One region of the Lactobacillus sp. OTU4228 genome, then DNA from elsewhere that is predicted to be linked to it. Evidence: riboswitches for the same ligand, from Rfam matches in the RefSeq annotation. Region 1 holds a riboswitch; the other holds the start of a gene.
The links. A riboswitch is a leader RNA that binds a small molecule or an ion and turns the genes downstream of it on or off. The one in region 1 is predicted to bind lysine.
Positions count from the first base shown of each region.

Region 2: another riboswitch for lysine. It lies ahead of lysA (diaminopimelate decarboxylase); the one in region 1 lies ahead of BN1206_RS00270 (ABC transporter permease subunit).

Region 1 covers NZ_CDLD01000001.1:42,679-58,146, forward strand. The annotation lists gene BN1206_RS00240 (glycosyl hydrolase family 8) at 1-197, shown strand, start outside; partial or broken gene BN1206_RS00245 (OFA family MFS transporter) at 237-1,469, opposite strand; gene BN1206_RS00250 (YfbR-like 5'-deoxynucleotidase) at 1,695-2,339, shown strand; gene BN1206_RS00255 (HNH endonuclease) at 2,340-3,254, shown strand; gene BN1206_RS00260 (DUF805 domain-containing protein) at 3,353-4,285, opposite strand; gene BN1206_RS00265 (amino acid ABC transporter ATP-binding protein) at 4,366-5,121, opposite strand; gene BN1206_RS00270 (ABC transporter permease subunit) at 5,121-6,734, opposite strand; lysine riboswitch at 6,845-7,018, opposite strand; gene BN1206_RS00275 (DNA-3-methyladenine glycosylase) at 7,066-7,698, opposite strand; gene BN1206_RS00280 (DUF488 domain-containing protein) at 7,766-8,125, shown strand; gene BN1206_RS00285 (TerC family protein) at 8,166-8,957, opposite strand; partial or broken gene BN1206_RS00290 (methylated-DNA--[protein]-cysteine S-methyltransferase) at 8,944-9,462, opposite strand; gene BN1206_RS00295 (NAD-dependent protein deacylase) at 9,514-10,218, opposite strand; gene BN1206_RS00300 (hypothetical protein) at 10,306-10,782, shown strand; gene cls (cardiolipin synthase) at 10,783-12,240, opposite strand; gene BN1206_RS00310 (alpha/beta hydrolase) at 12,259-13,185, opposite strand; gene BN1206_RS00315 (ribonuclease H family protein) at 13,279-14,043, shown strand; gene BN1206_RS00320 (DUF1002 domain-containing protein) at 14,089-15,048, opposite strand; gene BN1206_RS00325 (glycosyltransferase family 2 protein) at 15,199-15,468, shown strand, end outside.
Region 2 covers NZ_CDLD01000014.1:57,985-73,452, forward strand. The annotation lists gene tig (trigger factor) at 1-884, shown strand, start outside; gene clpX (ATP-dependent Clp protease ATP-binding subunit ClpX) at 1,015-2,286, shown strand; gene yihA (ribosome biogenesis GTP-binding protein YihA/YsxC) at 2,276-2,866, shown strand; gene yjeM (glutamate/gamma-aminobutyrate family transporter YjeM) at 2,986-4,497, shown strand; gene dapF (diaminopimelate epimerase) at 4,538-5,542, opposite strand; gene BN1206_RS03865 (aspartate kinase) at 5,554-6,909, opposite strand; lysine riboswitch at 7,128-7,298, shown strand; gene lysA (diaminopimelate decarboxylase) at 7,390-8,700, shown strand; gene dapD (2,3,4,5-tetrahydropyridine-2,6-dicarboxylate N-acetyltransferase) at 8,729-9,439, shown strand; gene BN1206_RS03880 (N-acetyldiaminopimelate deacetylase) at 9,441-10,595, shown strand; gene dapA (4-hydroxy-tetrahydrodipicolinate synthase) at 10,597-11,532, shown strand; gene dapB (4-hydroxy-tetrahydrodipicolinate reductase) at 11,525-12,304, shown strand; gene BN1206_RS03895 (aminotransferase class I/II-fold pyridoxal phosphate-dependent enzyme) at 12,317-13,492, shown strand; gene BN1206_RS03900 (aspartate-semialdehyde dehydrogenase) at 13,492-14,550, shown strand; gene BN1206_RS03905 (serine hydrolase domain-containing protein) at 14,680-15,468, shown strand, end outside.

The DNA.
Region 1 (15,468 bases):
AAGGCAAGCCATTAAACAAGTACCAGTCTGCCAGCTTCAGTGCACCGATTTTCTATGCCGTATCGTTCAATCGAAATGAAGGCTATGACGATTTGTTCATGTCTCAGCAGTATATTTTTACGCGTCATTTACCGCAAAATAATTATTATGATGCCGCATTGACGACAATGGCTGCTTTAGATGCTGATAAGCTATAAAAAAATCCCACAAAAGTGGGACTTTTTTTATTTTTGTTTTTATTTATTCACTTGTTCTTGCATCCTGGCAAGTGCTCGTTGCAAAGCTAGGGAAACAATTAGAGCTAAAAGATCGATGACGATGAAGACGACTAGGGTCACAAAGTAGTTGTGCAGTATTTGGTGAGTGTAGGATAACAAAATTGGACCTACCATTCCCGCTGCGGCCTATGCCGTTAAGACATATCCATGAATTGCTCCTAATTCACGAGTACCAAAAACGTCGCCTAAATATACTGGAATTACTGAAAAGCCAGCACCGTAACATGATAAGAGTAGGCAAAGGGCAAGAGCAAAAATCACGGGTACTTTGCACAAGATTAAGGTGATTAACATGACGATATCCAAAATAAAGATGGCGCTGTAAGTTCTAGGCCTACGAATATAGTCTGATAAAGTTGCCCAAATTAAACGACCAAAACCGTTGAATAAACCTAGGATACCGACCATTATGGCAGCGGTATTTGCTGTCATGTTTGTCATCGACTGTGCCATTGGCGAAGCGGCAGACACTAGGGCAATACCGGTAGTGATATTGATGAAAAACATGAACCATAATGACCAAAACATTGGGGTTCTGACTGCTTCGTTAGCTGTCATGTTTTGACCAGTTAGGCTGAAATGACTTGCTTTTTTGATCACTGCTTTTGGCAATTCATTTTTACGCGGCTTTTTAATAAATTGGGCAGCTATAATCATGACCAGAAAATAAAAGATACCCAAAATATAAAAGGTGCTGGAAACACCAAAACTTGCCATTAGAGTTTGAGCAATCGGACCCGTCAATAAAGCCGCAAAGCCAAAGCCCATGATGGCTAAACCGGTAGCTAGGCCACGCTTGTCCGGAAACCAGCGGATAATTGTAGAAACAGGAGTTACGTAACCTGCTCCAAGGCCTAATCCGCCGATTACACCATAAGCTAAGTAAAGTAGCCATAGTTGTTGGTTGCTAATTGCAATCCCAGTTAAAAAGACACCCAAACCGTAACAAACACTAGAAATTGTACCAGTGATTGTGGGTCCGAACTTTTCAACTAAACGTCCCATAAAGGCTGCTGACATCCCTAAAAAGAAAATAGCTAAACTAAAGGCAAAAGAAACGGAGGTTTCTGCCCAACCGGTTTGTTTAACAATCGGACCGGTAAAAACGCTCCAGGCATAGACGCCGCCGATCATTAAATGCAGTGTGATCCCGGCTGAGGCGATAACGTACCTATTTCTAGTTTTTATCATTGATTCTCTCCACAAAACATGAACAAATATTGATGAAACTAAATAATTTATTAGTCATCTAAAAGATAAATTATTAGTTATTATCTAGTCAAGAGAAACGCTTTATATAAAACACGAACAATGCTGCCAAAATCCAGCTATATTTGCATCTCATTTTGATTTTTGATAACATAGTAAAAATTTTTAAACATTTTTAGCAATAAATTTTTAAGAGGAGGACAAAAAATGGGATTAAATGCATACATTCAAGGTTTTAACAGTTTAGAGTCAATCGATCGTGCACCAGGTTACTTCAAGTACCACCACCACTCAGTAGCTGATCACTGCTTCAGAACAGCTGAACTCGCACAAATGATGGGTGATATCGAAGAAGTTCACGGCAATAAGAAGATCAATTGGAAGGCCCTTTACGAAAAGAGTTTGAATCATGATTATACTGAACGTTTCATCGGTGATATTAAGACACCAGTTAAATACGCTACTCCTCAACTTAGAAAGATGATTGGTGATGTTGAAGAAACAATGACCACTAAGTTCATTAAGGATGAGATTCCAGAAGAATTTCAAGAAATTTATACTAAACGTCTCTCAGAAGGCAAAGATGATACTTTAGAGGGTAAAATTTTATCAATCTGTGATAAATTAGATTTGTTATATGAAGCTTATGGAGAAATCGAATTAGGTAATCCTAACCCGGTTTATATGCAAATGTTCAAGGAAAGTCTTGAAACGATCAAGAAGTTCGACGATTTAGTTTGCGTACAATACTTTATTAAGAAAATTTTGCCAGATCTTTTTAAAGGTGATTTCGCGGGAAAGGATAAGATGCAACGAATAGCTTTTAGCATTCTATTGTTAGGGGATGATTAGGTGAAATTTCAATGTAGTTCATGCGGGCTGCGCATGGACTCTTTGCATTTTAAGCAAGAGGGGTTAATGAATCCTAAGTTGACCAGTATTTGCGACATTTGTATCACGCGCAACCTGAATCCGGAAGATTACGCAAATGATGCGGTCGCAACTTTTGCTCAAAGCTTGCTTTACACGTTTGTCGGTGCAAAGAAACAAGATCAATCAGGTTTTATTGTGAAAAATAAAAAGGACCGTAAAAAATACGAAGCCTTTTTACAAGATTATGATGGTAATGAAATCGCCCGCCAACAGATTAAAAGGTCTGATTTGAATTTGGCGGTAATTAAAAGCGAAGATGGCAAGCTTAATTATGTGCCTAACCAAGGCGTAACTTTTGAGCAAAATTTAAAGGGAATGGGTTTGGAGATCAATTTCCAGTTAAACGAAGTTGATTTTATTGATCGTGAACGCATTCGGGCCAAGTATAAATACCGCTGCCAATATTGCGGCAGACGTGGCCACAGCGTAGATCATAAGGATCCTGTTTCTCTTAGTCACAACAACAGCTTAGATAATTTAACTTTAGCTTGTGCGGAATGCAACCGAATTAAGTCGGATATGCCTTATAAGTTGTTTATTCAACTGAATGATCAAATTTCTGAGATCAATAAAAAGCTAGTTAAGTATGAAGATGCGCTGGGTACTTTGAGAGAAGAATTTGAGCATCGTCGGCGCTATTTAGCGGCTCAAGTACACCTTAAGGGTGTGATCAATGATCCTGAGCTAAATGCGATTAGAAAGCAAAATAAGAGCTTACAGGATGCCATTGATAGTTTACAAAGTGATTATGATGATTTGCGTCAAACGCGCAAGACGTATTTTGATACGGGCTGGAAATTAGCTCGCATTAAGGAAAATAAGGATATTATTTAAAACGTAAAAAAGCGCTATTTTTTGTAAACTCAATTCAAAATAGAAAATGAGTTTTAAAAAGATCATCCCCATATAGGAATGATCTTTTTAATTTTGATCTATCTAATTCGATCTTCTGGATCAAATAAATATTTGTCCCATTTAACTTCATTTTGAACAGTAGGGTGGAAGAGCAAGAATGCTAGCAACAGTTGACCAACGTAAGGAATTACGCCCAGCCACCACCAACCACCGTTAAAGCCTGCGTCGTGCAGACGACGAACAGTGTGACCTAATTGTGCTAAAAAGGCCCAAATAGCTGCTGCAATAAAGAAAATAATAAAAATGATGAAGATTACACCGATTACCTTGGCATCGCCAGAATCAGATTCAGTAACGCTGAAAGGAGCTAAAAGCATGAAAGCAAGTAGGTAACAAGCAAGTACGCCGATTGTCATGATAACTTGGCTAATTGCAGTACCTACCCAGAATGAGGTTCTAGTAGATCTAGCATCCCACTTGAAGCAGTCAAAGAAGTGTTCCTTCAAGATTTGACCAATAGTTGGTACAGGAACATTACTTTTTGCGCCGCCCTCAGGATAATCTTGATCGCTGAACAAGTACTTGCCCCATTTAACCTTGTGTTGGACAGATGGTTGAAGTGCTAAGTAAAACATAAACATTGTTCCATAACCAGTGAAGGTAGCCCAGTACCAGTAGCCGCTGTAGCCAACGTCATGCAAACGACGGATCATTTGACCAAGGCCAGCTAGAAATACCCAGACATAGATAGCAATCGCAACCACAGCGTCGATTACTCTGATACCTGGATTAAGGCCTTCATTGAAAGCATAGAATCCAACTACAATAGCTAAAATGGCAATAATGAAGTTGGTTAAGACGCTCCACCAGTAGGACTTACGAGTGGTTCTTGCGCTCCAATCGAAGGGATGCAAGTAGGTTTCGTTTAAAATTTGACCAAAACTTTCTGCGGGTGGTTTTGGTAAATCTTCATCATACGATTTGACGAAGTAATACACTCTTTCATTCATAAATATTCCTCCAATTAATTTTTTATTAATTATAAACTAAAAAAGCAGAGAAGTAATCAAACTTCTCTGCTTTTAAAATTTTAAAAGTCCATTTTTCTGAAGTTACTCAGGAACTTTTGTGTCTTTTCGTTCTTTGGATGATCAAAGATTTGATCAGGTGAACCTTGTTCAGTAATGATACCGTCACTGATGAACAATACACGGTCTGAAATGCTCTTGGCAAAGCCCATTTCGTGGGTAACGATCACCATCGTCAAACCGGTTGTAGCAAGCTTTTGCATAACGTCTAGTACTTCGCCAACCATTTCTGGGTCAAGGGCACTAGTTGGTTCGTCGAACAATAAAACTTCTGGATTCATTGAAATCGCACGGGCAATAGCAACACGCTGTTGTTGACCACCAGATAATTGTTGTGGTTTAGCCTTGATAAATGGATCCATACCAACCTTTTTAAGGTTCTCCATAGCAATCTTACGTGCTTCGTCTTTTGAACGCTTGAGGACCAATTCTTGGCCGATCATGCAGTTTTCCAAAACATTCTTGTTTTCGAATAAGTCGAATTGCTGGAATACCATGCCGACCTTGGATCTAAAGGTATTACGGTTGTAACCAGGTGCCAAAATGTTTTCACCGTGGAAATCGATCTCGCCACCAGTAGGTTCTTCGAGCAAGTTGATGCAGCGAAGGGTAGTAGACTTACCACCACCGGAAGGACCAATGATGGTCACGATCTCGCCTTTGTTGATATCGAAAGAAATGTCCTTCAATACCTTGTGAGCCCCATAGGACTTTTGCATATGCTTTAAACTTAAAATTACTTCGTTTGATTCAGTCATTAATTGTTTGCCTCCGCATCTTTTGGAGTACCAACTTGAACTTGGTTAGCCATCAAGTTGTAGTTCTTGTTACCTTCGAGTCTCTTTTCAATGAAGTTGAAGATTCTAGTAATAGTAAAGGTCAAAATCAAGTAGATTGCTGAAATCATTAAGTAAGTTGGGAAGAACTTGAATGATTGACTGGCAATAGTAGTACCAACGAAGAACAATTCAGAAACTGAGATGATACTCAATACTGAAGTATCCTTGATGTTAACGATAAATTCGTTGGTGATTGATGGTAAACAGTTTCTAATAGCTTGAGGCAAGATGATATGCCACATTCTTTGGTTGTGGGTCATACCAAGTGCACTAGCTGCTTCGAATTGACCTTCTGGAGTTGAAATAATACCACCACGGATAACTTCGGCCAAGTAGGCACCAGTGTTGATGGAAACAATGATCAAAGCGGCAACGGTTCTGTTCAAGTTCAAGTGCCAGAATTGAGCGATACCGTAGTAAATTACGGCTGCCTGAACCATCATTGGAGTACCACGGAAGATTTCAACATAAACTGATAATAACCACTTAACAAAGTTTAATGCCCAGCGCTTGCCGCGAGTAGTAGGTGTTGGAATAGTACGAACGATACCAACGAGCAAACCGATGAAGAAACCAACGATAGTACCAACTAAAGCTAAGAGCAAAGTCATGCCGATACCTGACATGATCATGCCACCGTATTGCTTCCAGGTAGTAACAAGCCAGTTTTCCTTCTTAGTTTGGTTACCAGCCTTAGGTTGTTCCTTAACGGCTTGTGACATTAATTGATCACGCTTTTTGTTAGAAATAGTTCTCAAAGTAGCGTTAACTTCGTTTAAAAGTTTAGTGTTGCCTTTCTTGACACCGATACTAGTAACGGAATCGTCGTGGTCAACCTTGAAGCCGGCCATCTTGTTCAAGTTAATGGCAACGATGTTAGGGTTAACGTTGTGGTAACTTTCAAATTCGATGTCTTCGGCAACGTAACCGTCGATAGTGCCTGAAGCTAAACTTTGACGCATAGCTGAGAAGTCACGCATCGCAGGTTGACGCTTAGCACCCTTTAATTGCTTGATTAAGTTGTAGTGCAAAGTACCTTGTTGAGCGGTTAACTTAGCACCTTTAAAGTCAGTTAATTTCTTAGCATTTGAGTACTTGCTTGCCTTGTTAGTGATAACAACGAAAGTACTCTTACGGTAAGGTTCTGAGAAGTTGATGGCCTTACGTCTTTCAGGAGTAGGTGACATACCAGCAATGATCAAGTCAATTTTGCCTGAAGTTAAAGCTGGTAAAAGTCCATCCCATTGGGTCTTTTCAACGATAACCTTTTTATGAAGTCTCTTACCAATGATCTTGGCAATTTGAACATCATAACCGTTAGCGTATGAGTTAGAACCATCGATATGAACCGCACCATTAGCTTTGGTTGGTTGAGTCCAGTTATATGGTGGGTAGTTAGCTTCCATACCGATCTTTAATGTGCCGGAATCTTTTTTAGCAGCCTGAGTCGAATTACTACTAAAGCTGAAACCGATAAATATACTGAGGAGCACTGTAAGTAATGCAGCGATCCATCTAAATCTTGACTTCAATTGTAAAACCTCCGAAAAAATAGTTTTAACATAAAGCCAATACAATAAAGCGTAAATAAAAACCTCGTTTGCCAAAACAAACGAGGGTCATAATCATCAGTATTTAAACCAAATCTTATAGCGCTCCCTGGGGACTAACCAGGACAGTCTATAGAATATTGTTCTATAGCCCAACAGATCAACACGCGAATGTTAAATCCATTTCGGCGGCAGCCCTAAGATAACCTTCATTGTCTTCGCGGACTCTGAATTATCTTGTGGTTGTCGCAACCTCTATTGCATTGGAAAATTATTTAACTGATAAAAAGATTAAAAGAAAAATGAAGTTTTGTCAAGCCCAACCGTTGCTGTAAGCGCAATCTCTTTTTTTTATATCTGAAACGTAAGGATTACCAGCAACGTAAAAACGTAATTTTTTGTTAGCCCAGACAGGATCAGATTGATTAATCCCGACGCGTTTATCTGCGATTATTTCCTGGGCAATACGTTTATGATTATCGTCTAAATCGATGATAAATGGCGAATCTGAAAGAAAATGTAGATTCCAGTTTTTATTGTGGATACCAAAAGCTTGCATCATTTTAGCAGGACCGTTGGTGAGGAGAACTCCGCTTTTACCATTTCTGTTTTTAACCATAGTATCAATACCCCAAGCAGGATCAATTGCGCGAATCAAAACTCCTTGTGGTTCATTTTCTTCTTGGCAGGCAACATCGAAGAAAAAGTATTGTCGTTGAGCATAAATATAAATGGTGCCGCCAGTGCGATAAAGGCCTTCGTTAGAGGGACTGCGGCGACCACCGTAAGAGTGGGCAGCACGGTCGAGTTTTCCTATGTAAGCTTCGGCCTCTACGATATAGCCGCCAAGTTTTTCTGTTCCATTATTAAAAGTGAGTGGTCGTCCAATTAAATCACGGGTGATTTCATCAGTGGGACGGTTAGTAAAATATTCTGCGTAATCCATAAAGTGCCTCGTTGTTTCTAATTTTTGCTTTTAGTAATACACTAAAAAAAGAAGCGAGGAATTTCAAATGACAGAAATTAAATTAGTACGAATTTATGGTCATGAACAACCCGAAGGCTACCGAATTTTAGTTGATCGGATGTGGCCACGTGGTATGAGTAAAGTTAAGGCAGACTTGGGTGAATGGGATAAGCAGATCGGCCCAACAAACGAATTAAGAAAATGGTTTAACCATGAAGATGAAAAATTTTCCGAATTTAAAGAAAAGTACATCAAGGAATTGGATGAAAATGACTTTACGCCTGAATTTATTGAGACAGTAAAGGATAAGTTAAAGTCTGGCGATGTTCTGTTTCTTTATGGTGCTAAGAATAGGGAACATAATCAAGCAGTTGTGCTTAAGGAATATGTTGAAAGTAAAATGTAACTAAAAAAGCTTACCTCAATTGAGATAAGCTTTTTGCTTTCTATAAATGTTTATGTCCATGCTTTCTGATGCGCCAGAAGTGGAAAATAATGGTTATACCTAAAATTGCAAAGACGAGAATTGCGAATGCTGTATTAGGCATTTCCCATCTTAGTGGTGGCAAAGCCAATAACAACTTAAGTGCAATAATTCCGATCAAAACATAAGCCATTGGCTGCAATTCCGGAATAATGTCCATCAACTTAATGATAATTTCGGCCACACCTCTCATGCAGAGGATACCGATCATACCACCAATTAAAACAACTACTGGGTTGTCTGAAATAGCCAAAGCTGCAAGAACGGAGTCGATTGAAAAGACGATGTCCATTGATTCAATCGAAATAACTGTCCGCCAGAAAAGAGAAAGGACGTGTTTTTTCTTCTTTTTCTTTCCTTTATGACGTGCTTCTTCACGCTCTTCCTTTTCTTTTTCGTGTTCAGCTGCTTGCTTAGGGTGGCGCTGATTATAGAAGAACTTGAATGATAGGTAGAACAAATAAATACTACCGGCTAATTTGATTTCCCAGAAGTTGATCAAATAAGTACCAATCCCAATAACGATGAATCTAAAAAGGTATGCGCCCCAAAGACCATAGATCAGGGACTTTTCCTTTTCAGCTTTAGTAGGTAATACTTGAGTTTGAGCCGCTAACACTACTGCGTTATCAACTGAGAGCAGACATTCCATGATGATTAAAGTAAGAATGATCATCCAGTCCTTGCCACTGGTTAAAACGTGCAACCAGTTATTGCCATCGAAAAAGGGTGTGTACAATTTAAGAATTGCCATGCAAATGACTCTTTTCTAGTTTAATTAATCTGATTTTTTCTTGTTGTCCTAAACGATAGGTGCCCACTTGGTTGTTAGATAAAACAACTCTGTGGTCTGGAATGAAAAATAATACCGGATTAAGAGCAACAGCGTGTTCAACTGAGCGATAAGAACTTGCATCAGGCATACTGGTTGCTACACCTTCGTAACTGATAGTCATTCCATAAGGAATTCGTTGCACCGCTTGCAAAACTCTTCGCTGAAATTCAGTTCCAAATTCTGAAATATCAATCGGAACGTCGAATACTCTTCTTGTTCCAGTGAAATACTCTTTTAGCTGCTGAACATATGGTGCCAATCTTTTAGGATCACGCACGAACATCCGGTGAGGATAGAAACTGAAGATAGGAGAAACAGTTTCATCTCATTTAAGCCCTACATATGTTAAACCGAACTCTGAAGCCGTTAAAAAATAAGTTCTCGGCTCAATCGTGACGTAATCATAATAAAAAACCTTTGCCATGTTTTCAACACCCATATAGTTATTGTTTATAAGAATAACAAAACAAAAATTCTAATTCAATTGTTTAAATGCATCAAGCGCGTCTCCAATGATTTGTTTTACGCCAGGAGCCGGAATTTCAGTTTTGTTAATCGAATAAATTTTTGCGTTTTCTTTGTGGTAGGCCAATAGTTGGGCAAATGGATAAACCACAAAACTAGTACCGCTGATGATAATTAAGTCGGATTTTTGCATAACATTGACCGAATTGTTTAGCGTTTCGGGATTGATTGATTCCCCGTAAAGCACAATTCCTGGACGAATAATTCCGCCGCAGTTTTGATGAATGTAGCCCTTGGCGTATTCATCATAGGAAACTGGCTGATGACATTTAGTACAGTATATATTATACAAATTGCCGTGGAATTCTGTTACGTGTTCATTGCCAGCTTTCGTATCCAATCTATCAATATTTTGCGTGATCAAATCGCCTTTTTTATTGCAAATTTGCGCAATTTTTTCATGAATTAGATTTGGCTTGGCATCGGGAAAGTACATATTGTCCATCACGAAATGATAGAAAAATTCGGGGCGATTATAGAGTGTACTTTCACTTAAAATCGTCTCGGGACTTTCTTGTACGCCATTGTAGATACCGTTTTTGGAGCGGTAATCGGGGATACCTGAGTGTGTAGAAACACCGGCTCCCGTTAAGAAGACAACATGTTTTGCATTATCTAAATCTTGCTGCAATTCAGTTAAATCATCATGATTCATTATTTTGCCTCTGAAAGAATTACTATGTATAATTATATATCGACTTTTTGTTATAATAAAACAAATAAAATGTTGAGGAGAATTCTTATGACATACATGTCCTACTTTTATATAGTAATTAACATCTTAATGTTGGCTTATGCTTGTTACAGTTGGTACTGGCAAGCAAAGGTCGAATTCCGTGGTCACTACCGTGCTTCCTCAATTGTTTGGGCCGTCATTTTTATCTGGCTAGGCTTTACCTGGAACTACATTGAAAAAGGTGATCCAGGCTTAAACGTCTTCCTAGCTTTATTCCTATTAATCAGTATCGTTGATGGTTTCTCAGGTTTCAGTCCTAAGAGATTAGTCGTTTCCGGCTATTTCAAACGCACTGTCAAATATGAAGATATTGCTGACATCACTTTGATCAATATGCAAAATCAAAGAAAGCCATTGATTGTGGCTCTTTTTAGAACGAAGGACAACAAGTCATACATGATGCGTTTCCGCAATCAAGTGAATGAAGTTGTACCAGCCCTTCAAAAATATATGGGCAAAAATGTCTCAGTCGAAATCCAATAATTATAAAATTGGTGATAACATACGAGAAAAACTCTGCAAGGTTCGTAATAAACGACCTTGCTTTTTTATTTCCTCAGGTGTGAGCAAATGAGATTTCTTCATATCTTCTTCAAAGACCTGAGCCATTTTTTCGTTGAAATCTTTATCGTAAAAAATAGCGTTGTCTTCAAAGTTCAAATCGTATGAACGATAGTCTTGGTTCATTGAACCGACGCTAGAAAATTTGTCATCGATGATAGTCGTTTTCGCATGTAAAAAGCCATCTTCGTAAATATAAATTTTGACACCGCAACGAGTTAACTCATTAGCGTACCATTGCGTAGCGCGATAAATGAATGGGTGGTCCGGTTTGCAAGGAATCATGATGCGCACGTCGACACCCGATGCAGCAATCGTTTGCCATGCCGCAAAAACGGCGTCATCTGGTATCAGATAAGGCGTTTGAATCCATAATCTCTTTCGAGCCAGTAGCATGAGTCGCATCATGCCGTTGCGCATGTATGGCGTGTAACGGTCGGGACCATCTGAGACGATTTGCGTAGCGATGTCGCCCTGATGAATGTTGGTTTCATCAAGATCTGGAAAAAGAGTGGAGTTAAAGCGAATGATCTGATCTGCTTCTTTAACTGAAGCGTTCCAGTCCATCACGAAACGTTCTTGTAAAAGCAGAGAGGCAGAACCCACAATGCGTACCTGACTGTCGCGCCAATGACCGAATTTCTTTTTCTTGCCTAAATATTGATCACCAATGTTGAAACCGCCAGTCCAAGAAATCTTACCGTCAATGACCACGATTTTGCGGTGCAAGTGGTAATTGATACGGTATCTGGTGATCATATTTTTAGAAGTAATAAAGGGCAAAACTTCGCCGCCCGCATCCCGCAATTGATCAAACCAGGCTTTAGTGGCACCCATTGAGCCCCAGGCATCGTAGATTACGCGCACCTTAACGCCTTGTTGGGCCTTTTTAATCAACAGTTGCAAAACACGGTTGCCAATGTTGTCACTGTAAAAAGTGTAGAATTCGATATTAATAGTTTCTTTAGCGCGAACAATGTCTTTTAGCATGTCGTGGAAGAAGGTTTCGCCTTCCGTGTAAAGCTCAACATTATTGTTTTTGGTCAAAGGAGATTCATCATCCTGGTTAAAAAAGCGGATGGCTATCTCACCGGCACTTGACGTATCAGAAGGGCTGACATGCTTAGGGGCCTCAGTAATTGACTCCTGAACATTGTGCAGGCCGATGTGTTTCTGTTTATTGATGGCAAAAATGTTTTCCTGGGAAATGCCTCGACCAAAAAAGGCATAAAGGGTAATACCGACTACTGGCAGAATAAGCAAAATAATCAGCCAAGCCCAAGTTGTAGAAACTGAACGCTTCCGGTGGAAAACGATGTAGAAGGCTAAGATCGTATTAGTTATAAAGATAATTCTGATAAAATCATGCCACCAAATCATTTTCTTCCTCCATAAAAACTATTTTTTTAAGTTAAGAAATTTATTAATAATGTCAATTACGAAAGGATTATCGTGCATCCAGCTGTGTTCCGCATCGTTTTTGCCACGGACCTCGACTTCTTGGTAAAAATGAGCTTTAGGGGCCAAAATGTAGCGAATGCTTTTAGCTGAGACGACGGAAATAAATTTATCTGTATTAGTATTGTCCAAGACGTTGCCGTAGATATTTAAGACGGAAATGTTGGGATTGAATTTTCTGCGGTTGAATAAAAGATAGAGATAATGTGGGTTCATCATGCTTGGACGTCCGTTTTCGTTTAAAACATTAACGTTAGGGATGTCGCCAAGATAAGTTACCCCGTCAAATGGACCAGCAATAAGAGCGCATTTAGTTAAATGCGGAAAAGTTTTACTTGAAGAATGCTTCATCTCGGTTCTAATGATGCAAGGACAAGCAAGTGAGTGGGCCACTGCGATGTAGTTTTTGAAGTGGTATCTTTTAGATAAAAATGGCAGGACAAAACTCAGGTAATAGTCGATGCCATAGATGCCGACGATTCTTTGCCGGAAGGCAATTTGCACGATGGGATGCTTGTCACCTGTCCAGGTACCTTCAAGTTTAAAATTACCGAGTAAATCGACAGTAACCTTTAAAAATTTCTCGTTTCCTTTGTCTTTAGTTGCCTGATGCACCATGACATTGGTGGTGTAGTCACCGCCGCGGAAGCCGTGGAAATAAATGATCGGCACTTGCTCGACGTCGCTTTCTTCAACGACCACATTATCGGTAATATGGCGCTTATGCATGCGCAAGAAAATACGGGTTGGGGCAAAAGTTGCCAGTAGTCCCAATGAAATCATGTTAAACATGGTTGGTTCTTGCTTTAGATCATGTTTATGGTTCTTTTCCGCTTCTTCAGCGTATTTTTTAGTATTGAAAAACAACTTTTGCTCACCTTCATTTCTTTTCTATATAATGTGAATAGTAACAAGTACATTTTAACATTTAGTGGAAGTTTTTTGATTTTTGAGGTAGCTATGAAAATTTATGCAGTAAAAAAAGGTCGCGTTCCAGGCGTTTATCGCAATTGGGATGAGACCAAAAAACAAGTGGATGGTTTTTCCGGCGCTGAATATAAATCCTTTGAGAATATCACCGATGCAATTGATTATTTGGGCTGGCAAGAAAAGTCACATGAAGAAACAATCAACCGCAAAGATGACACGCTAGAAAATGCCATAGAAAAAATAAAACATAACAGTAAAAAGCCGGTTAAGGCAACCAAAAATAAGAAAACAAAAAAGCAAAATACCCAATCTAGTGAGTATTTTGCGACTACTTATACTGATGGCGGTACCCGAAATACCGGTGTTTATAAGGGCGGCCACGTTAAAAAGACAGATAAGGCTGCCTGGGCCTACTTAATTGAGTGGGATGGCGGCTCTGAAGATGGTTCTGGTGGCGAATACGGCGCAACCAACAACAAGATGGAGCAGACTGCTTTGATCAATGCATTGAAAAAGCTAATTGAGCTTGGCTTTAACGAAAAGCATTTGTTGTTTGTGCTTGATTCAAAATACGTTTTAAATGCTATTAATCAGCACTGGCTCCAAGGTTGGAAGAAACGCGGCTGGAAACGCTCATCAGGTCCATTAAAGAATGTGCCTGAATGGAAAGAACTAGACCGCTTGCTGCAATCCTTCCCTGACAGCACTTTTGAATGGACTAAAGGCCACGCCAATAACCGCGGCAACGAATATGTCGATCACGCATTGAATCGCTACATGGATGAGCATATGTAATTAAAAAAGGTCATGACTATCATTGATAATCATGGCCTTAATTTTTTAGCCTAAAATAACTCCGCCGAACATGTGGCTGAAGAAGTTCACGATACTGTCCCACAATTGTTGTAGCCAGCTGCGATTTTCTGGCGTGTTGAACTTGTTAAAGATGTTCTTAGCACTATTTTCGATTTGACTAGAAAGCTTAGAAGCTTGACCCTTGAAACTGCTGCTCTTAAGGGCACCAGAATCACGGATTTCAATCAACAGGTTAACAATTTGGTTTTTTTGATTGTTGTTAATGGTGTTGCCCAAGTGATTGATATTGATTTGGTTATTTACAATATCACGAATTTGGCTGTCAGAAATGTTTTGACCTTGCTTAGCCATTTCACTCTTGGCACCGGCAACCGCGTTGTTCAATTGAGCGTCAGAGTAGCCTTTTTTATCTTTGTTGTCTTGAGTAATGCCACTCAAAGTATTCATTTCGTCTTGAGCTGCATTAACTTGCTTTTGGTTCAAAGCATTGCCGTTTTTAGCGTATGCAGCATAAACACCAGCCAAGGCACCTGAACCGTCGATTGGAATAGCACTAGTAACGTAAATGTTAGCGTCTGTGATACCGGCAGTTAAAGCCGCGTTTTTGTATTGGTTGGCAGTGATGGTTGTAATGTTGTTTTTGCCGTTATAGTCCAAAATCTTAACGTTAATTCCGCTACCGCTGCTGGTCTTTTGAATCATGGCACTGGACCAAACGCCAGAAGAAGTAGTGAAGTTGTCACCAGATGGATTCAAATATCTAACCAAGTCAGAACCGGTAACAGTGATGGTTTGGTAGTTGCCGCCATTTAATGGGGCAGTCAAAATCTTTAATGTACCATCTTTTTGTGAGTCGGTTAATGAGGTACCAAGTGTTACCACGGGAGTTTCATCGTCAGCTAAAACACGATTGTTTTGACCAACTACGATTATCGCGACAGCACTAAACAAAATGGCTGTTAAAATTTTAATAGTTTTTTTCATGTTTTTTCCTCTTATCGAATGTTTATTCTGTTTGATACGAAATATTATACTAGATAATTTTGAACGGAATGTAAATCTTCTCCTAAAACTTTCTTAATTTCAACCTAAAACTTGAAGATGGTATAATTAAGAGCAATAAAGGGGGACAATATGTTACAAGTGCCTAAGTTAACTATCATTATGCCGGTCTATAATACGGCACAATACCTGCCACGTGCTTTTGAAGCTCTGCTCAAGCAAGTCGACAAGAGTTTTAAGTTAATCGTGGTAGATGATGGCTCAACAGATAATTCGGCTGAGGTAGCACAGAGCTATGCCAAACGTTTTCCATACTTCAAATTAATCAAAAAGAAAAATGGTGGCCCATCCGACGCACGTAATGTCGGTATGAAATATATCGATACGCCATATGTCACCTTT
Region 2 (15,468 bases), on a different contig from region 1:
CTGAACTTGTTCTTAAGAAGGGTAAGTCAGAAAAAGGCGATACTGTAACTATCGACTACAAGGGTACTATTGACGGTAAGGAATTTGAAGGCGGCTCAGCTGAAAACTACTCACTTGAATTAGGTTCAGGTGCATTTATCCCAGGCTTTGAAGATCAACTTATTGGTCACGAAGCAGGTGACGACGTTGATGTTGTTGTAACCTTCCCTAAGGATTACGGCGCAAAGGACTTAGCAGGTAAGGAAGCTCACTTCGCAACTAAGATCCACGAAGTTAAGTCAAAGCAACTTCCTAAGTTAGACGATGAATTTGCTAAGGACGTTGATGACTCTGTAGATACTCTTGACGAATTAAAGGACAAGATCAAGAAGGACTTGAAGGCACAAAAGGAAGAAGCTGCTAAGGACGCAATCCAAGAAGCTGCTATCGAAGGTGCTGTAAAGAACGCTACTGTTGATGAAATTCCTGACGCAATGATTCAAGAAGATGTTGATACTCAATTGAACCAATACTTGGGCAACATGCAACGTCAAGGTATCGATCCTCAAACTTACTACAAGTTGACTAACACCAACGAACAACAATTACGTTCACAATTTGCTAAGAACGCTGCTGAAAGAGTTAAGACTAACTTAGTTCTTGAAGCTATTGTTGATGCAGAAGACCTTAAGGCAACTAAGGACGAAATTGATAAGGAAATCAAGGACCTTTCTTCTGAATACAACATGGATGAAAAGACTGTACGTAACACCTTAACTGATGATATGTTAAGTCACGACATCACTGTACGTAAGGCTATGGATCTTATTACTGATAATGCTAAGCAAGTTGCTAAGGCAAAGCTTGAAGCAAAAGACTTAGATGATAATAAGGAAGACAAGTAATAAAATTTATTGCTGATTCCTCAAAAAAAGGCGGCTTTAGGCCGCTTTTTTTGATTTTTAAGCCTAATATTTATCAATCTTAGTTAAAGTATGATAATCTAATTTTTGGTAGATATAGGAGGAAAAGTTAATGGCAAATCAGTTTACAGAACAAGAAGAGATTAAATGCGCTTTTTGTGGTAAAACTCAAGACCAAGTCAAGAAAATGATTGCCGGTAACGGCGTTTATATTTGTAACGAATGTGTTGACTTGGCTAAAAAAATTATTGACGATGAATTACGAGCAGATTCTCTTAAGACAGCTCGTGAATTACCTAAACCAGTTGAAATTAAGAAGCAACTTGATCAATATGTAATTGGTCAAGATCGTGCTAAAAAAGTGTTGTCAGTTGCTGTATATAATCACTACAAGCGAATCAGTCAAATGGATGTCGATTCATCAACTGAATTACAAAAGTCTAACATTGCAATGATTGGACCTACCGGTTCAGGTAAAACTTATTTGGCACAAACTCTTGCACGAATTTTGAATGTGCCTTTTGCAATTGCCGATGCAACTACTTTAACTGAAGCGGGTTATGTTGGTGAAGACGTAGAAAACATCTTGCTAAAATTGCTTCAAAACGCAGATTACGATATTGAACGTGCTCAACGCGGTATCATTTATATCGACGAAATTGATAAGATTTCTAAGAAGTCAGAAAATGTTTCAATCACTCGTGATGTATCAGGTGAAGGTGTACAACAATCTCTTTTGAAGATTTTGGAAGGTACTATCGCATCTGTTCCACCACAGGGTGGTCGTAAGCACCCACAACAAGAAATGATTAAGATGGATACTACTAATATTCTGTTTATTGTTGGTGGTGCCTTTGACGGAATTGAACAAATCGTAAAGAATCGTCTTGGCAAGAAGACAATCGGCTTTGGTGCTGAAAACGAAGCTGATAAGGTAGATGCTGATGATTGGACTCGCCATTTGACTACAGCTGATTTGGTTAAGTTTGGTATGATTCCAGAATTTATCGGTAGAATTCCTATCATTACTACTTTGGACAAGCTTAACAGTGAAGACTTAGTAAGAGTATTGACTGAACCAAAGAACGCCTTGGTAAAGCAATATAAGAAGCTTCTTTCACTTGATGGCGTTGACCTTAAGTTTACTGATGGTGCTTTAAAGGCAATTGCTGATTTGGCTATTCAAAGAAACATGGGTGCTCGTGGTTTGAGAACAATTATTGAAAACTCAATTATGGACATTATGTATGAAACTCCAAGTGAAGAAGATATTGAATCAGTTGAAGTTACAAAAGACGTAATAACTAAACATGCTAAACCACGCGTTGTTCGTAAAAATTCAGACGACGTCGAAAGTTCTCAGGTAAGTGCCAATGATAATTAAAAGCAGCAGTTATGCAGTTAGTGCTGTAAAGGAAAGTCAATATCCTAAGGATAATTTACCTGAGATCGCGTTAGCGGGCCGCTCGAACGTAGGAAAATCTAGCTTGATTAATACCCTGCTTAAACGTAAAAACTTGGCTAGAACATCTTCACAGCCTGGTAAGACCCAAACCCTTAACTTCTATCTAGTAAATGATGAATTTTACTTAGTGGATGTTCCAGGATATGGCTATGCTAAAGTTTCCCAAAAAAGACGACAAGAATTTGGCGAAATGATCCAAGACTATTTGGAGACAAGACCTAATCTAAAAGGGTTGATCATCTTGATCGATAGTCGTCATGAACCGACTAAGGATGATATTGCGATGTATGAATATGCCCAATATCTAAATATCCCAATTCTAGTTGTCTGCACGAAAATGGACAAAATCAAGAAGAGCCAAACCAATAAAGTGATGTCAGGTTTGAAAAAGAACTTAGATCTTAATTATGATCACGTAACAGTCTTAACTTTTAGTTCAGTCACTAAATTACATGTAGCTGAATTAGGAGATTGGATTGAAGACAAGATCAATCAATAAAAGCGTTGCTCAAAAGAGCAATGCTTTTTTTGTATCATAAGACAAATATTAGAATGAATGCGGTTAAAAAGATCAATGATAAAATAAGGAGGTAAACAGAAAGTAGAGGGTTTATTGTTTTGGATGATGAAAATACACAGACGAAAAAGACACTAACCACTATGAGCCTCGTTTTGATGATCATTACGACGGTTTATGGTTTTGGTAATGTCTCTGTTTCGTACCGGCAAATGACATATGCCGGAATTATTTGGTTTATTTTAGCCGGAATTTGTTTCTTTTTCCCGGCTGGATTAATGATGGCGGAATATGGTTCTGCCTTTCATGATGCCAAAGGGGGTATTTATTCTTGGTTAGCAGGTTCAATTGGCGAAAAATGGGCCTTTATTGGGACTTTTGTTTGGCTTGCTAATTGGGTACTATGGTTGGTTTCAAGCGCATCTAGACTATGGATTTCGATTTCTGCGCTTGTTTTTGGTAAAGATACCACTCAAAGTTGGGATCTATTTGGCTTACATGGCACCCAACTGATTGGTGTTTTGGCCATTTTATTCATGATTTTGTCTACTTATCTTTCTTCAAGAGGGATGACTGGAATTAAGCTCATGTCCTCAATTGGTGGGTGGTTCATGATTGGAATGAATTTGGTCTTCATTATTTCTAGTTTAGTAGTAATTATTATGAACCACGGACAATTAGCACAACCAATCAATGGCTGGCAAAGCTTTATTGTCTCACCTAACAAGGACTTCCAAACTCCGATCACAATCATTTCCTTTGTTGTCTATGCCGTCTTTGCATATGGTGGTATGGAGACTGTCGGTGGTGTAATCGATAGTATGAAGCATCCAGAAAAGGACTTCCCAAAGGGTTTGATTATTGGTAGTTTATTTACGATTATTTCTTATGTTTTGATGATCTTTATGACTGGTTTTTCAGTCAACTATCAAAAAGATATCGTTGAAACAGGAGCCAATACCGGTAATATCACTTACGTGGTTTATGGAACCTTGGGTAAAGCGTTTGGTCATGCTTTGAATCTTGACCCTCATACTAGCTTGATGATTGGTAAAGTCTTCACTAGAGCTATTGCCTTATCGGGTTTAATGGGCATGATGGGTGCCTTCTTCGTATTGCTTTACTCACCAGTTAAATCATTTATTATGGGTTCAGACCCAAGACTCTGGCCTAAAGCTGCTACCAAATTAAACAAGCATGGTATTCCAGCTAATGCAATGTGGGCACAAACAATTTTTGTATGTTTGCTGATCGCAGTGGTTTCCTTTGGTGGTAGTGCAGCAACCAGTTTCTATCAGATTTTGACAGATATGGGGAATGTCGCAGCCACAGCACCATATATTTTCTTAATTGGTGCATTCCCATTCTTCCTTAAAAAGGATTATCCACGTAAATTTAGAGTATTTACAAACTATAAATGGACTGTAGCTTTGGTCGTCTTTGTTGAGTTTATTGTCTGCACGGGTATTCTCTTTACTGTTTTGCAGCCGGTTCTTGAACACAGATATGCTACAGCATTCTGGACTGCTTTTGGTCCAATCTTCTTTGGTTTGGTAGCTTACATTTTCTACCGCGTTTCTAAAAAGAGACATGGACTAAAAGATTTGGATTAAATTTAAGCAAAATAAAAAGCCTGCTTTTGCAGGCTTTTTTCTACGCTAAAGTGGTGATGTCATTATATTTCGGCAAACTGTCTACAAAGTGTTCGTAGGCTTGTTGCTCATTAGTCTCTGAAATTTGCACATTCTCTAAATTGTTACGATGCAAATCGTTTTCAGAAATGGTGATTTGATGAGTAAAGGTGGCGTTGCCAGTTAATTCAATCCAGTATTCATTATTATCGTAATGAACTTTAGTCTTAACCATGCCGCCAGGGTTGAAGACATCAATTTGTGAATCAGTATCAACCATTTCAGGATGAGTTAACCAAAGGGCTAATGAAGTAGCCGACATACCGGTACCACATGCATTGGTAAAACCAACGCCTCTTTCATAGGTACGAACAAACAGTTTGTTTTTGTCTAAAATTTGGGCAAAGTTAACATTAACGCCATCAGTGAAATAAGGATTTTCACTATTTAATCTTTTACCGACGATTCCCAAAATTGGGCCAGAAATTTGTTCTTGGTTAACAAAACTAATTAGGTGAGGGTTAGGTACGGCAATAGAAGTAAAGCGCAGACCAGGATAAAGTTCCGGTACAAAATTATCAATTATGCGGTCATGTCCTAAATTAGTGAAGGGCAAGGCCTCTTTGTTAAATCTGACTGGCGAGATTTCAACTGAATAAGCTGGTACGTCTTTAGCAAAGTCATTTTCTTTATGAACACGCAAGCTAGCATTCATTGTATCGACTAAGAAGTGATCTTGTTGGTATTTTTCACTCAAATAACGAGCCACAGTTCTAAGACCGTTACCACACATTGAAGCTTCGCTACCGTCTTCGTTGATAACCCGCATCTGTGCTAAAGCGCCTTTACGGACGGGTTTATTAATAGCTAAGACGCCGTCTGCACCATTTAAAATACCAATTTGAGCATTGGTGATTTTTTTAGTAAAGTCTCTTAATTCTTCGTCAGTTAGTGGCTTATCTAATTCGGTTTGGTCCAGAATAAAGAAATGATTTTGAGAGCCGTGTACTTTTAATAACTTAACCATGTTGCACCTTCTTAATTAAAAAATTGCTGATAAATAATTTTAACTGCTTCATCAGCTTTTTCTTTTTTGGTACCGATCATCATTGAGATTTGGGATGCACCTTGATTGATCATGCGTGGAGAAATTCCTTGTTCATCTAAAGAGTCTAGAATTTGACGGCTTACGCCATGCGTTTTTTTCATCCCTTCGCCGACAATCATGATGATAGCATAATCGTCAATCCATTCGAGTTGATCAGGATTGATCGTTGCTTGAATTTCGTTGCAAATTTGATCGATTAATTGATCATTTAAAAAGTCGTTGTTGAAAATAATGGTAATGTCATCAATTCCGGATGGCATGTGTTCATAAGGAACGTTGTGATTGTATAAAATTTGCAAAATGCGCAGGGTAAAACCAGCTTCCTTGTTAAGCAAATACTTGTGCAAATATAAAGCAGAGAAATGCTTTTGACTAGTTACACCAGTAATGGTGTTGTCAGGTTCAAAGTCTTTTTCAGGTACAATCATTGTTCCTGGATTTTCTGGTTCATGTGTATTTTTTACGTTGATAGGAATTTGCCCTTGAATTGCAGGAATCAAGGCCTCGTCGTGGAAGACGGAGAAGCCAGCGTAAGACAATTCACGCATTTCACGGTAGGTCATCTTTTTAATTGACTCTGGCTGGTCAACGATATTAGGATTTGCAGCGAAAATTCCGTTAACATCAGTAAAGTTTTCGTATAAATTGGCGTGAAAACCGCGAGCTAAAATTGCTCCTGTAATATCAGAACCACCACGAGAAAATGTGGCAATATGGCCTGATGGAGTAATACCGAAGAAACCGGGGAAGATAATGCGCTCATCCTTAGCAATTTTTACTTGGTCAAGATTCAAATAGCTTTCTGGATTAACCAAAGCATCATTAGGTTCACCAGTAACGATCAAACCTGCTTCAGTTGGATCAAGAAATCTACTTTTAATATTTTTATGCTGCAAAATTAGCGCGATTAAGCGGGCGTTAAGACGTTCACCGTGTGCTTTAAATGCAGCCATTAAATAGTCGGAATTAGGATAGGTTTGCTCAGGTAAAGTTACTAAAATATCTTTAATTACTTGCAACTTTTGATCGCTTAGACCAAAGTAATGTCCAATTTCTTGATAACGAGCGAAAATTTGCTTAACGATTTCAGTTGTATCTTGTTTATTTAAGACTTCGTTTGCATATTTAATTAAAAGATCGGTGACTTTGATATCGCCACTTTCTCGTTTTCCTGGTGCGGAAACTACGATAACTTGTCTTTGAGGATCACTTAAAATAATATTTAATGCTTGCTCAACACTAGAGCCACTGGCTAAAGAACTGCCTCCAAATTTTACGACTTTCATAAAATTAACTCCTTAGTAATGATTTTCAAAAATCATTAATTTGAAATAATAAAGTTAGACTAAATTTTAGTTGAATTTTAGCATTATTTTTTAATCATGCAACTAAATAGCGATAATATCAAGTGCAAAAATAACGTGAATAATAATGTAAATATAAATTAAATTAAATTTTTATAATAAAATTGTTGACTAAAATTTCATAAAACTGTAGACTACAGTTAAATCATAGAGGTGCAGCTGACAAGAGTAGCAATTATGAGTTAGGCACAATGAAGATTAATTGTGAAAGGGGAAGTTGCCGAAGCTTATTCAAGCCAAAGAATTAAGCTGGGTCGCAATCGAAGAGGTTGCGAACTGTCGCGAATTAATCGCGGAGCGCTATCGACCATTAGATTAAGCAAAAACTAATCCATTGTTTGTTTGGCGCAGACAATGGATTTTTTGATTAGCGTTTCGGCAAAATAAGAATGGAGCAGAAACATGAATCCTCAAATTTTAGCAAATCAGATCAATGAAAAAGGACATTTAACTATTGGTGGTGTCGATACGGTGGAGTTAGCTCAAAAGTATGGTACGCCACTAGTAGTGTATGATGTTGAACAGATTCGCAATCAAATCAGAGCTTTTAAAAAGGTATTTGAAAAAGAAAAAGTTGCTTACGCAGTTAGTTACGCCAGCAAAGCTTTTGCTTGTATTGCGATGTATCAAGTAGCTAATGAAGAGGGAGCATATACTGATGTCGTTTCAGCAGGAGAACTTTATACTGCATTAAAGGCTAATTTCCCTACAGAACGAATTAGTTTTCACGGCAACAATAAATCATTGTTTGAAATTGAAATGGCCGTTAAAAATCATGTAGGCAAAATTATTATCGATAACTTCCATGAGATTAAATTATTGGACAAGGTGCTTCGTGAACAAGATGCCAAAATTAATGTGATGTTGAGAATCACACCAGGCATCTCAGCTCATACGCATGAATACGATCAAACTGGTCAGGTGGATAGCAAGTTCGGCTTTGATCTTGAATCAGGCCAAGCCGATTTGGCTCTAGAACAGGTTTTAGCTAATTCTAGAATGAATATGGTTGGGATTCATGCTCATATTGGATCACAAATTTTTGAATTAAATGGCTTTGAGATGGCTGCTAAAAAATTGATGGAAGTAGCTGAAAATTGGCGTAGCCAATACGGCTATACAGCCAAGGTGATCAATGTGGGCGGCGGATTTGGCATTAAATATACCGCTGAAGATAATCCATTAAAACCTGAAGAATTCGTTCAAGCAATCGTTGAAACGATCAAAAAAGAAGCTAAGGAAGCTGCATTTCCAGTACCAGAAATTGATATTGAACCAGGTCGTTCAATAGTTGGCCCTGCTGGCTATAACTTGTACACGACAGGCAGTCGCAAGGTAGTTCCAGGTTATCGTCCATATGTCACTGTCGATGGCGGAATGGGAGACAACATTCGTCCAGCATTATATGGTGCAAAATACGAAACAGTTTTGGCCACAGATCCGAAAGCTCCACTTACTGAGCATGTCAGAATTGCTGGTAAATATTGTGAGAGCGGCGATATTTTAGCAGAGGATCAAGCACTTCCAGCTACCAAATCAGGTTCATTGTTGGCCATGCTTGATGCTGGAGCATATGGTTATTCAATGGCTTCAAACTATAATCGTAATCCTCGTCCAGCAGTTGTCTTTGTCGAAAATTGCAAGGCAAAACTAGTTATCAAAAGAGAAAGCTTAGAAGACTTAGTCCACTTAGATCAATCATATGAAGATTAATAAAAATAAATAATAGGAAGGTAAAAGCATGTCAGAATTAGACGCAAAAAGCATTATTGAATACATTGGCAATGCACCAAAGAAGACGCCGGTAAAAGTTTTTATTAAAGGCGAGATTGATCAACTTGATTTCCCTGAAGAAATTGAGAACTTTACCGAAAAAGATTTTGGTGTGATTTTTGGCGACTGGAAAGACGTTGAACCATTTTTAAAGGAAAATAAAGCCCTGATTACTGATTATCACATCGAAAATGAAGCTAGAAATTCAGCTGTTCCATTAGTTGATTTAAAGAAGTTTGATGCTCGAATTGAACCCGGTGCAATCATTCGTGATCGAGTAGCAATTGGTAAAAATGCCGTAATTATGATGGGGGCCATTATTAACATCGGTGCAGAAATCGGAGATGATACGATGATCGATATGGGTACCGTCTTAGGTGGCCGTGCCATTGTTGGTAAACATTGTCATATTGGAGCTGGTAGTGTTTTGGCTGGTGTCATCGAACCTGCTTCAGCTAAACCAGTTGTAATTGAAGATAATGTAGTTATGGGAGCCAATGCCGTAGTAATCGAAGGAGTTCATGTCGGTGAAGGTGCCGTAATTGCGGCTGGTGCTGTGGTTACTAAGGATGTTGCTCCACATACGATGGTAGCTGGTGTTCCTGCTAGAGTGATTAAGAAAGTTGACGAAAAGACCGAGAGTAAGACTGGTCTTGAGGATGATCTAAGAAAGATTTAACATGGCAGTTTTAACTGAAGATGAATTAATTAAAATAAGAAGACATTTGCATGAAATTCCTGAACTTGCCTTACAGGAAAAAGAAACTCATGCATATTTATTGGAAGTAATTCAAAATTTTAAACAAGATTATTTAACGATCAAAACACCGGAAAGCTTACCAACAGCGTTATTGGTTTTAGTCAAAGGCAAGGATCCTAAACGAACAATTGGTTATCGAACAGATATCGATGCTTTGCCAGTTACTGAAAAAACAGGTTTGCCATTTTCTTCAAAAACTCCTGGCATAATGCATGCCTGTGGTCATGATATTCATATGAGTGTAGCAATAGGGCTACTGAGCTACTTTAGTGAACAGCAACCAAAAGATAACCTGCTGTTTTTCTTCCAACCGGCTGAAGAAAGTGAAAGTGGTGGCAAGCAGGCCTATGAAAAGGGTATTTTCCAAGGGAAATTTAAACCCAATGAATTTTATGGCTTACACGATAATCCAGCCCTGCCAGCTGGGAGCATTGGCTGCCGAATGGGTACTTTGTTTGCAGGAACTACCGAGATCAACGTCGATCTTTTTGGTAAAGGCGGTCACGCTGCCTTCCCTCAAAACGCTAATGACACGGTTGTTGCGGCAGCTAGTTTGATTATGCAGATCCAAACGATTATTTCACGCAGTATTGATCCAATTCAAAGTGGCGTAATTACGTTAGGTAAAGTTGAAGCAGGTACAATTAGAAATGTGATTGCTGGTCACACGAGAATTGAAGGAACCCTGCGGGGCTTAACGCAAGAAATGATCTTAAAAATTGATCAAAGACTGCGCGACCTATGTGAAGGAATTGCTCGCAGCTACAATATGCAAGTTAAATTAGACTTAAATCAAGGAGGCTACTGGCCTGTTGAAAATGATCCAAAATTAACGCAAAACTTTATTTCTTATATGAAAGAAAATAAGGATGTTAATTACATTGAGACCGAACCCAAAATGACTGGAGAAGACTTCGGCTTCTTGCTTGCCAAGTTTCCAGGAACGATGTTTTGGCTAGGCGTGGGTGATCCTGATTCGGAACTTCATTCAGCTACGCTTAATCCGGATGAAAAGAGCATTCAGCGCGGCGTTGATACAATTAAGGGATTTTTAATTAGTAGAATGGAGAAATAAGATGGCTACATTAATTGATTCTGATTTATTAACGGCGATTGCAACGCCTTTTGACGAAAATAATGAAATTGACTTTGACGTTTTAGAAAAATTAGTCAATCGTTTAATCAATTTGGGATGCAATGGCTTTGTTGTGGGAGGAACAACTGGAGAAACTCCTACTCTTAGTCATGATGAAAAAATATCTTTGTACAAACATTTTGGTCAAATTGTTAATGGCCGTGTACCTGTTATTGCTGGTACAGGAAGCAATAACACGGAAGAAACGATTAAATTTACTAATGAAGTGGCAAAAATCGATGGCATTGATTATGCCTTAGTGGTTGTGCCACCTTACAATAAACCCAACCAACGTAGCATGATTGCTCACTTTACTGCTGTTAATGACAAGACGCAAATGCCAATCATTATTTACAACATTCCAGGCAGAACTGGCGTCAAGATGGAAAAAGAGACCATCGTTCAATTATCGCATTTGAAGAATATTAAAGGAATCAAACAATGTGCCTCTTTGGAAGAATTAGAATACATCATTGATCATAAAGATGATGATTTCCAAGTCTTTACAGGAGAAGATACTCAGGCTTTAACCGCACGTCTTCTAGGTGCTAACGGCGTTATTTCAGTTGCAAGTCACATTTATACTAAGGAAATGCGTCAAATGTACGACTCCTTATATGAAGGAAATTATCCAAAGGCCGCAAAAATTCAGCGTTGGTTAACACCAAAGATGCAAGCATTATTTATGTATCCATCACCTTCACCAGTTAAGGCTGTACTTAGTGCTCAAGGCTTTGATATGGGTGGCTGCCGCTTGCCACTAGTAAGTTTAAATGATGATGAAAAAACAAGTTTGGCAAAGCATTTAGGCTTAGCTGATAATGCTTTAATGCAAAAGTTACCACTTGATTTAGGAAAGGAACTAGAAGATGACTAAAAAAGTATTAGTTGCTGGTTTTACTGGTGCGATGGGACAAAAAGCCGTCAATTTGGTGAATAGCTTAGATAACTTTGAATTAGTTGCGGGGATGTCACCCACAGCTACAAACGATCCGCAAAAATACAATTTACCAGCAGGGGCTAAAATTTATCAAAGTTTAGCTGAAATTCCTGATCTAGCAGCAGATATTTGGATTGATTTTACTACGCCTAAAGCCGTATATGACAATGTTAAATTTGCTTTAGAGCATCATATTTCTCCAGTAGTTGGTACAACTGGAATGAGCGATGAGCAAGAAGCAGAATTAATTAAAATTTCGCAAAAAGAAAAAGTAGGTGGCCTGATTGCACCAAACTTCGGCATGTCAGCCGTACTTTTAATGAAATTTGCTAAAGAAGCGGCTAAATATTTCCCTGATGCTGAAATTATTGAAATGCACCATGCAGATAAAAAGGATGCTCCATCAGGAACTGCTTTAGCTACTGCCAAGATGATTGCCCAAAACAGACCAGAACATGAAACGGCACCAGATGAAGTAGAAACTTTAGAAAATGTCCGTGGTGGAGATTATCAAGGGATTAAGATTCACTCAGTTCGTTTGCCGGGCTATATTGCACATGAACAAGTTTTGTTTGGTGGACCTGGTGAAGCCTTGACTATCAGACAAGATTCTTTTGACCGTGAAAGTTTTATGGGCGGCGTTAAAGTAGCCTTAGAAAAAGTTGATCAACTCGATGAGTTGGTAGTTGGACTAGAAAACATTTTATAAAAGGAGAAACCTATGCCAGAATTAGCTAATGATTTAGGATTAAGCAAAAAGATTGCTAACGTAAAAGCTTCAGGAATTAGAATCTTCGACAATAAAGTTTCAACTATTCCTGGCATTATCAAGTTGACCTTAGGTGAACCGGATATGAATACTCCAGAGCATGTCAAACAGGCAGCGATCAAGAGTATTGCAGATAACGATTCTCACTATGCTCCACAAAAAGGAAAGCTTGAATTAAGAAAAGCCATCAGTAAATATTTGAAAAAAGCAACTGGCATTGATTATGATCCAGAAACAGAAATCGTAGTAACAGTTGGAGCAACGGAAGCGATTAATGCCACTTTATATGCGATTACCAATCCAGGTGATAAGATTGCTATTCCTACGCCGGTTTTCTCATTGTATTGGCCTGTAGCTACGCTGGCTGATGCCGATTATATTTTGATGAATACGGCAAAGGATGGTTTTAAGTTAACGCCACAAAAATTAAAGGAAACGATTAAAGAAAATCCGACAATTAAAGCTGTGATTTTGAATTATCCAACCAACCCAACTGGAGTTGAATATAGCGAAGATGAAATCAGAGCTTTAGCTAAGGTAATTGAAGAAAATCATTTGTATGTTATTACAGATGAAATTTACAGTACTTTGACTTACGGTGTAAAACACTTTTCAATTGCCAGCTTAATTCCAGAAAGAGCAATTTATATCTCTGGTTTATCTAAATCACATGCGATGACTGGTTATCGTTTAGGCTATGTTGCCGGACCTGCAAAAATTATGGCAGAAATTGGTAAAGTTCATGGTCTTATGGTCACGACTACGACGGATTCATCACAAGCTGCCGCAATTGAAGCACTTGAGCATGGGTTAGATGATCCAGAACAATATCGTGTGGTTTATCAAAAACGACGCGATTATGTTTTAAAGAAATTAGCCGAGATGGGGATGCAAGCAGTTAAACCTGATGGTGCTTTCTACATCTTTGCTAAAATTCCCGCTAAATATGGTCAAGATGATATGCAATTTGCGTTGGATCTAGCTTTTAAAGAAAAGGTAGGCATCACTCCAGGCAGCGCATTTGGCCCTGGTGGTGAAGGCTATGTCAGATTATCTTATGCATCAAGTGATGAAAACTTGCATGAAGCAATGAAGCGAATGAAGAAATTTTTACAAGAGGACGAATAATGGTTAAGGAATATAATGTTGCAATTTTAGGTGCTACTGGTGCTGTTGGTAGAAGAATGATTGATCAATTAGCTAAGTCAACCATTCCAGTAAAAAGCGTCAAGTTATTAGCTTCTAGTCGTTCAGCAGGTACTGTTTTAAAATTTAGAAATCAAGATTTAACCGTTGAAGAAACTACGCCTGATTCTTTTGATGGTATCGATTTAGTTTTATCTTCAGCAGGTGGCTCCGTTTCTAAGAAGTTTTTACCAGAAGCTGTTAAAAGAGGTGCAGTTTGTGTCGACAATACTAGTGCCTTCAGAATGGAAGAAGACGTGCCATTAGTTGTGCCAGAAGTTAACCCTGAGGCATTGAAGACTCATCATGGCATTATTGCCAATCCAAACTGTTCTACAATTCAAATGGTGATGGCTCTTGAACCAATCAGAAGAAAATTTGGTTTAAAGCAAATTATTGTTTCAACTTATCAAGCTGCTTCTGGTGCTGGTCAAGCTGCCATTAATGAATTAAAGAAGGAAGCGCAAGATTACTTAGATGGCAAGGATATGCAAAAAGACGCCCAAATTTTACCAACTAAGGGTGACAAGAAGCATTATCCATTGGCATTTAACTTATTGCCACAAATCGATGTCTTAGAAGACAGTGGCTATTCACATGAAGAGTGGAAGATGATTCACGAAACTAAGAAAATTATGTTAGGCGATATGAATGCTAAGGACATCAAGGTAACCGCCACTTGTGTTAGAGTTCCTGTGCCAATTGCCCACGGCGAAAGTGTTTACTTCACTGTTGAAGATGAAAGTGCTACTGCGCAAGATATCATGGATGCTGTCGCAAACTTCCCAGGTGTGGTTTTACAAGATGATATTAAGCATCAAATTTACCCACAACCAATTAACGCAGAAGGCAAGCGCGAGACTTTTGTAGGTCGTATTCGTCCAGATTATGAAAACAAAGGCGCATTTAACATGTGGGTCGTAGCAGATAACCTGCTTAAGGGTGCTGCTTGGAATACCGTTGAAAATGCGGAATACTTGGTTAAGATGAACTTGATTTAATTGAAAATATGAAAAAAGCACTTAGGTGCTTTTTTTCTTTGTGGTAAAATAGTCCAGGATTTAAGACAAAGAGGGTACTTTATTTTGAAACATAAGAAACAATTCTGGTTATTTTTAACCGCATTAGTCATTGTCTTTTGCGGTTTATTTAATACACAATCGATAAAGGCGGCTTATAGTAATAAGCAATTGCGTAGCTATGCCCAGAAAACAATGAGGAAAAACCATTTACGTGGTTCAATCGTTATCGTAAAAAATGGTCATCGTCAGACTGTTAATATAGGGTACGGCTATTATAAGCGTCATCTAAAAAATGGCAGCAGCAAGTTGGTTTATCCAGTTGGCTCACTACAAAAAATGGTTACAGCGGCCATGATTACACAACTTATTTATAAAGGTAAGTTTTCACAGAACACCAAGATTTCTCGTTGGTATCCATTATTAAAAAATTCTTCTAAGATTACAGTAGGTCAATTAATGACCCATACTTCAGGCATTAATGTGAGTGGTACAGAATCAAGTTACGGCGTCAGATTCTCTGAAAGTGGCGCAATTAATTGGACCGTTGCCAGAGCAAATTTGTCAGGTAATACTGGATTAAATAGTTTTAACTATAATAATGCTAATTATGTTTTATTAGCGGGAATTATTCGTAATGTTACTGGTAAATCATATGCGGCTAACCTAAAGAGCAGAATCATTAAGCCATTGCACTTATGCCATACTTATATTTATAAGAGCATTCCACGTTCAAAGACTGATGCCATTTCATATTTGTATCGCAATGGTAAAAACTATCGTAGTGCAGCCTACGCAAATGCCAATGTAGTGTCTCAGCTTCCTGGTGCTGGCAATATGTTCTCTACTGCAGGCGATTATTACAAGATTCAACAAGGGATGTATAACGGCAAGATCTTA